DNA from 2 places in the Aquimarina sp. MMG015 genome. Region 1 is predicted to be linked to the other one. Evidence: riboswitches for the same ligand, from Rfam matches in the RefSeq annotation. Region 1 holds a riboswitch; the other holds the start of a gene.

Evidence for each region. Region 1 has a riboswitch for cobalamin ahead of J8L88_RS07880 (ferredoxin). Riboswitches for the same ligand answer to the same signal wherever they lie in the genome.
Region 2: another riboswitch for cobalamin. It lies ahead of metE (5-methyltetrahydropteroyltriglutamate--homocysteine S-methyltransferase); the one in region 1 lies ahead of J8L88_RS07880 (ferredoxin).

The regions. Positions count from the first base shown of each region.
Region 1 is NZ_JAGJEB010000003.1:267,162-271,384, forward strand. It holds gene cobA (uroporphyrinogen-III C-methyltransferase) at 1-834, opposite strand, end outside; gene J8L88_RS07880 (ferredoxin) at 837-1,637, opposite strand; cobalamin riboswitch at 1,717-1,920, opposite strand; gene J8L88_RS07885 (AAA family ATPase) at 1,936-2,466, opposite strand; gene cbiB (adenosylcobinamide-phosphate synthase CbiB) at 2,459-3,400, opposite strand; gene J8L88_RS07895 (histidinol-phosphate transaminase) at 3,391-4,223, opposite strand, start outside.
Region 2 is NZ_JAGJEB010000010.1:54,319-58,541, forward strand. It holds gene metE (5-methyltetrahydropteroyltriglutamate--homocysteine S-methyltransferase) at 1-1,869, opposite strand, end outside; cobalamin riboswitch at 2,039-2,230, opposite strand; gene J8L88_RS17880 (CDGSH iron-sulfur domain-containing protein) at 2,387-2,623, shown strand; gene J8L88_RS17885 (serine hydrolase) at 2,681-4,006, opposite strand; gene J8L88_RS17890 (MotA/TolQ/ExbB proton channel family protein) at 4,158-4,223, opposite strand, start outside.

The DNA of each region.
Region 1 (4,223 bases):
AATTTCAGGTAAATGTTGTTTTGTAAAAATCCATTCTGGATTTGAAAATTGATACTCAAAATTAAGTAGTGATTTTGATTTTGAATTATCAATTATTTTAAAATTTTCTTTTGTTGTAGTTTCGAAAACTGGTGCCGGCAAGTTTAATTTAATAGCTGCATTTTCGTAAAATTCTTTTCGTTTTGGATGTATATCTGCGCAACCATTAATAATCTCACCAAAACATTTTTTTTCCAAAACTGCCTCGATTAGATCTATAGCATCTTTTTGATGAATAAGATTTACAGGTACATTAGGAGTTTTTAATTGTTTTTTATTTGCTAGAAATCTTCCTGGATGACGTTGTGGTCCAATTAGTCCTGCTAATCTCAAAACAGTTACATTATCACCAAAATGCTGTTGCAATAATTGTTCTGCTTTTATTAACGCCCTACCAGATGCTTTTTCTGGAACGCAATCTTCAGTTTCATCTATGAGACTATTACTATTTTGATATACTGACGTGGAGCTTACAAAAATAACTTTTGTAGAGGCAGGCGTATGTTTTATAATCTGTTTGATCTGAAACGGGTGTATCGTTTCTATATCATCGATCCGTTTTGGAGGGAAATTGATAATAAGTGTCGATGTTTCATCTATAAAAGATTCCCAATCTCCTATAATGTTATCAGATTCAATTTTTATTCTACTTGTTAGAAATGAATGCTTACATAATGATTTCAATGCATCTAATTCAGCCGTGCTTCCGTGAATTGAATATCCATTTTTTTGAAGTTTCAACGCAAGTGGTAATCCTAACCAACCCAATCCTAATATAGAGATATGCCTATTCATGCCTATATTGAAACTAGACTTGTATTCTGTAATTGAATTTTTATACAATACTCCCAAGCTTTATTTTGAGCAGAATCAAATTCAATTTTCCCTAAAATTTCTCCAAATTTATTCTTGAAACGGATACCAGTTTGTTCTGTTCCTTTTTGATGGAAATATTCTGTATTAGAAATTTTTGATTGTTGTAATTCCTTATTTTCTTTGGGAACGGCAGCAATAGTTAGTGCAATACTCTCAGTTTTGGTATGCAATTCTAGTGTGTGTGGCTTTGAGTACTCTACTGCATCTATTTCTTCAAACGAAATAGGGTTTTTATCATCTATATATAGGAGTACGCCTTTTGGGTTTTCTAACAGATACAAAAATAATGGATATAAATATTGATCTGAACTAAACCCTTTGGTAATATAACATTCACCTAATTCCGTGTCATCTTTTAACTCAAAAGGTTTTGGTTTAATAGGAGTTCTTTCATTACTTGAAGCTTGTTGTTCCCAACCTTTTTGATACAATAACTCCTCTTCGACAGGGTTTTCGTTATTGAGATGTCTTTTTACAATAGGAATTATTTTTTCTGCAGTTAATTCTTTATACCAAAACTCTCCAGGATGTACAATACAGGTGGGTGCATCTTCACACCTTCCATTACATCTGGTTTTAATTGTATGTGTAGTATCCCAAAGTTCGTTATTACGTAAATAAGCTCTTGCAGCTCTTATAACTTGTTCTGATCCTGCTTTTTGACAAGAACCTCCATCACAAAAGAAAAAAGTATCTTTTGTATTTGCTATGTTTTTTCCCATTCTTATTATTATGGGGGAAAGTAGGGTAAGAAGCCACAAAATAGCCATCTAACACTTAAACTTTTATTCCCGAAAGTTAATATTATGTTTTGCTTTAGGCAGGTATTCTGACTCACTCTACTTTTAACGCCTTCCCATTTTTTTTAAAACAGTGACTACTATGTTAAAAGCTTTTTGCAGAGCTTACAGCTGCGGGAACAGTTTTGGATTCTCACCAAATTCCCTTTTAATTCTATATTCTTTTAAAAGAAAAGAATAAGAAACCAAAAGCGACACAAATGTATTGTTAATTTTTGATTTAATAGTAAATAGTTTCTAAAATGACTTTTGTTCTTTCTAGAGGAGAGGATTTAGGCAATATTATGATTTCGAATCCTTTATTTTTATAAAGCTTTAACAGGGATTTTTCTAATCTTAAACAATATTCAAATTCCTGTAATCGTTGTCCATCTTTACAATAAATCTCAAACCATGTTGGCGTAAAAAAAACAATTTTATGATATGTTTCTTGATAAGGAAAGTCTGTTAGGTAGTCTGGAATCACCTTATCTTCTACCGTTAAATAAGCTTCTAGATCTAACAAGGATCTATCACAAATTAGCGTATTAGTGTTCAATAATTCTTGATTTGTACGCCTAAACACAAGTTCAGTAAATCGATTAATATCCCCCCAAGGTGTTCCTTTTTTGTTGTTTTTTTGTTCATCAATAATTACTTTTCTGGAAACCTCATCCATACACGGTATGGTGTTTTTTAGATTGTTTATTAATGTTGTTTTACCTGTCCCAGGAGCCCCGGTAATAATATGTTTTTTTTGAAAATTATGCATATTGGAATACTAATAACACACCTACTATTAATAAACAAAATACAATACTTACCCCATAATTTACTTTACTTACTCTTTTAATTTCCTCGTGTTTAATTTCGCGATTATTAACACCTATAAAAGGTTTCTTAACCAATTTTCCATGATAATAATTTGGTCCTCCGAATTGGCAATTTAAAACATATGCTAGAGCAGCCTCTGGATAGCCCGCATTAGGACTACTATGCTTCTTTCCTTCTCTAAACAAAAAAGAAAGTCCGCTTAACTTATTTTGAACAACTAATATTAACAGTGCAGTAATTCGAGCAGGAATATAATTAGCAACATCGTCTAATTTTGCGGCAAACTTACCAAACTGTATATAACGATCACTTTTATACCCGATCATAGAGTCTAAAGTATTGATCATTTTATACCCCATTGCTCCAGGAACACCTAAAATCAAAAAATAAAATAAGGGTGCAATAACGCCGTCACTTAAGTTTTCAGACATGGTTTCAAAAGTAGCAACTCTAATTTGTTGCTCATTTAAATTATCAGTTTCTCGTCCCACAATCCAAGACAAACGTTTGCGTCCTGATTCTAGCCCTTGATTTTTCAAAGTATTAAATACTGCATATCCTTCTTTTATCAATGTTTTGTTGGCCAAGCAATAAAACAGCATAAGTATTGAAAAAGCAAGTGCCAAAATTTTAAAACCATACGTGTTTAACGATCTAATAATTAGAAAAGGTATCGTAAAAGAAAGCCCTACTAATACAATCGTTAATAAGGCACCTTTTAAGAATTTATATGAACCTTTATTTAGCCATTTTTCTCCAAGAGCAATACTATTTCCATAGCCCACAATAAGATGCGGCAATTTTCTAGGGTCTCCCAATACTGCATCTAAACCAAAAGCAAAAACTACTATGTACATTTGGTTTACATCCATTCCTTCAACGCTTGAATCAATATCTTATTAGCTTCTTTACTTTGTGTAGAAAGTCTAATATATTCTCCTGTTAACCCTTTAAAATTTGTCGCATCTCTAATCAGGATTTGATGTTTTACGATTAAATATTCTTTTAGCTCCATTGCAGATTTCTGCAACAATTCAACTAAAAAATAAGAGGTGTTGCTTTCACAAACCTTCATTCCATCTAATTGCTCAAGTTGTTCCTTAAAAATGATTGTTTCTTCTATTAATTCAGCAGCCTCAAATTGAAATGCTTCATAATTTTTGAAAATATATTCTCCTGCTTTTATCGCTAATGAATTAACACTCCAAGGCATTTTTAAAGTTAATAGCTTTTTGATGATTAAAGTGTTTGAAACGATATATCCTAAACGCAATCCCGGAATTGTAAATGTTTTGGTTAATGAACGAACAACAATTAAATTCCTGTAGTTTTTTGTTAATGAAATGATGGATTCAACACTGTTGGTAAACTCTATGTACGCCTCATCAATAACAAATGTAGTCTCTGGTTTTTGTTTAAAAAGAAACTCTAAATCATTTTTAGAGAAAATAGCTCCATTAGGATTGTTAGGATTACATATAAACACTAAATCGGCATCAGTATCTTTTATTTCGGTTCTAGAAACTAACAGATAATCTAGCTGAAAATTTTTACAAGCGTCCTCATATTCCGAAAAAGTAGGGGCCACAATAGTTGCTTTTTTATTAGAAAACAATTGCGCTATAAGATAGAACGCTTCTGTCGCACCATTGGTAAATAAGAACTGTTCACTAGGGAGTTGAAATTTATGAGCCG
Region 2 (4,223 bases), on a different contig from region 1:
TAAAGGAAGACCTTCTCTTAATGCTGGTTCATCAATCTGAATTATATTAATCCCATTATCTTCTAAATCCTTTACCTCATCTCTTATCGCTAAAGCTATCTCATTACAAGTTATAGATTCAGGTTGATCATTTCTTACAAAAGACCATTGCAAAATAGTTACAGGCCCTGTAAGCATGCCTTTTACCGGTTTTGAAGTTAATGATTGTGCGAATAAAGTCCAATCTATCGTCATTGGATTTGGTCTCTTTACACTACCATAAATAATAGGAGGTTTTACACAACGAGATCCATAACTCTGGACCCAACCGAATTTAGTAAAAGTAAAACCATCTAGCTTTTCTCCAAAATATTCTACCATATCATTACGCTCAAACTCCCCGTGAACTAAAACATCTAACCCTATTTCTTCTTGCCAACGAATTACTTTTATGATTTCTTCTTTTATGTATTCTTCGTACTGCATTAAAGAAATATTTCCTTTTTTATATTGATATCTCCAACTTCTTACTTTTTTTGTTTGTGGAAACGATCCAATAGTCGTAGTTGGGAAAACAGGTAGGTTTAAATTTTTATGTTGCACTTCTTTACGAAGGTTAAAAGAATTTTTTCTTACTATATCCTGCTTCGAAATTGCTTTGACTTTTTCATCAACCTCTGAATTATGAATTCTTTCTGAACTACTCCTATTCGCATGAGAAATTATGTTTTTTTCTAATTCTTCAAATACTTTATCTTCTTTTTCTAAAAGAGTAACCTCCTTTAAAGTAACTACTTCTTTTAATTTTTGTTTTGCAAAAGATAACCAGTCTTTAACCTCTAAGGATAATTTCTCATTATTTGCTTCTAAATCTAAGTCACATGGTGAATGAAGTAATGAACAAGAAGGTGCTATCAAAATAGTGTTTTCTTCTCTCTTTTCTTTCGCTCTATTTATATATGATAATGACTCTTGATAATTGTTTTTCCATATATTTCTTCCATCTACAACCCCTAATGAAAGATGTATCCGTTCGGGAATACTATCCAATACACTATCTAATTGTTCTGGACACTTGACTAAATCAATATGAATCGCATCAATAAGAAGTTTATTTGCTATTAATTCTAAATTATCTTGGATACTCTCAAAATAGGTTGCTATCATTATTTTTAAATCCGGAAAAGAGCTTTTTAATTTAAGATATGCTTGTTTGTATACTTCTTTCTCTTTTTTGGTTAGATCAAGTGCTAAAAAAGGCTCATCGAATTGTATCCATTCAACCCCTAAAGAAACCAATTTCTTTATTAAATCTATATATACTGGTATTAACTTATCCACTAGATCAATTGTTTCAAAACTTTCTCCTTTTGCTTTTCCTAATAACAGATAAGACACAGGACCAATTAATACTGGTTTTGTTTGTATACCAATTTCTTTTGCTTCATAAAACTCATCAATTACTTTCGTAGAAGACAAGGTAAACTCTTGATTTTTATAAAACTCTGGAACAATATAATGATAGTTAGTATCAAACCATTTTGTCATTTCCATCGCTGTAATATCATAACTATCCTTTTGATATCCTCTAGCCATTGCAAAATACAAGTCTAAATAACTAAGCTTATTAACTAATAGGCTCTGATATCTTTTGGGGATCGCTCCAACCATCAATGACATATCTAAAACTTGATCATAAAATGAAAAATCATTAGACGGTATTAAATCTATACCTGCTTCTTTTTGTAATAACCAATTCTCTTTTCGGATGTTTTTTCCTACCTGTAGTAAATTCTTCCTACTAGTTTTTCCAGACCAATATTGTTCTGAAACTTTTTTTAATTCCCTTTCGCTACCAATACGCGGATAGCCAAGATTGTGTGTAAGCATAACTTTAAACTTTTAAAAATTAATATTAATTTTTAAAGCTCTTTGTATAAATTAGTGTGCTTATAGAAATGAAGAGAATTAAAATAATGCATATAGTTATATCACCAAAAAAAGTTAAAAACCCTTTTAGTGTGCATCAAACTTAACCAAAACTTCAATTCGCGAAAGCATAGTCAATTCAATAATAGGCAGGTCTCCTGACTTATAACATTTTTATCATCCTTCCCATTTTTTATAATAAAACAGTGGATATAAATTGATAAAAACTATATGGTTACTTACAGTTGCGCGACAGCTCGTGATTCTCACACGATTCCCTATTAATTCACAATTAAGCAAAACCTATATTGGTTGATATAAAATTTTATCTAAAGAACTTTAATTCTACATAAAAATACTTTAAATAATCTGATGACACTCCTAAAACAGCATTAAAAGAAGATTATTTAAACATTCTTAATTTAAAATCAATCTTAATTTAGGAATTAATAATTTTAATATCAAAATAATTAAGATTATGGAGAATAACATACGAGGTGGTGACTCACCAGTTCCTTGTCAATTAGAAGCTAATAAAAATTACGCCTGGTGTACCTGTGGTCATAGTGAAAACCAACCTTTTTGTAACGGAGCGCATAAAACAACTGGAGGCACTCCTCCAACTATTTTCACTGTGGAAGAAGCAAAGGAAGCATATTTATGTACCTGTAAATTAACTAGTAACCCACCATATTGCGATGGATCACATAAATAATAGAAAAACCTCTGTTTATTATTGTAACTAGAGAAACAGAGGTTTTTTTTATATTATTTATTTTCTTTTAAAAGATACTTTATTTCCATTTAACTCTAATACCATTGTACTTTCATCTGTATTAAAGTTAATAGTCGCTCCTGCTCTATCTGATTTAAATCCATTCTTCTGATATCCAACTAATGGAAATGTAGGACCATCTTTAGCACTGGCAATCAACGTTGTATTTTCTTTTGTAAAAGTAATTTGAAAAGGGAAGGACTTGCTAATATAAACCCCTAAAAAAACATCCAATTCTTCTGTAGCAAACTCTAATGGTGCATTAAACACTGGAAGTTTATAATCCTGATCATAATAGCTTTTTAATACATTTACAATACAATTATTTGGTGACATTACTACTCCATTACCTATATAAGAAACCACTATTTTTTCCTCTGGCAGGTACATTGTAAGGGATTGGAAACCATCAATACCTCCATTATGACCATAGGCTTGTTTTCCAAAAAAGGTCTCTCCTCCTAGACCGATTCCCATTCCTGTAGATGTATCCATCATAATTTCTAAAGAGGCATTTGATACTAGTTTCCCAGAAAATAAACTATTGTAAAAAATATTAACCTCTGTTGGTGTAGATACTATTGCTCCAGCTCCTATCGGTACGCTCATATCTGTATGTTTTTCTATTTTAACCCACTTATTACCATTCTTAACATAAGAAAGAGCTTCATTGTTACTTGTATCAATATTTTTTCCATAAGCAGTTCTTTTTAGACCTAAAGGTTGTATTATTTTCGACTGCAAAATTTCTGAATATGTTTTACCTTCAATTTCTTCGGCGATGTACGAGAGTAACAAATAATTCGTGTTAGAATATGCTGTCTTTTCTCCAGGTTCAAAACTCCCTTCTTTTTTCAACAATCTATCTATCATCTGTTTTCTAGTATTAGGTACAATCATCCATTTCATAAAATCTTCATCCTCTGTTAAATTAAATAAACCGCTACGATGACGCAACATATGTCCAATTGTTATTTTATCAGCATTAGAAACTTTTGGGAAATAATCACTTAATAAGGTTTCTAAATCCAACTTATTATCTTCTATTAATTGCATGATTATTGTTGCTGTAAAAGTTTTTGTAATAGACCCAATTCTATATATCGTCTCAGAATTTGCCTTTGTTTTATGTGCTAAATCAAGATAACCAATGGAATTTTTATAGATTTCTTTTCCTTGTCTATAAATAGAAATGCTTCCCATACCTTTATCATTAGCATCCAATAATTCAAAAAAACTGTCTAATGTAGATTTATTAAATGTTTGTGCCTGTATGGTCACAATGTTTATCAAAAGAACTGTTATTATTACTTTTCTAATCATATCTATCTTATTTATTTGTTTGAAAAATAACACACGTTAATACCTGATCAAAAAACATTTTGATCTATAATAACATCATGTTTATTAAGTGTTTTTGATATTGATAACCTAGTGAGGTTATACTATTTTTGGTAGGTAAGGTTACTGTTATTTATTCGGATTCTTTACTAATCCAAGTAAATACTATAGAAGCCGCTCTAGAAATTATAAATACACA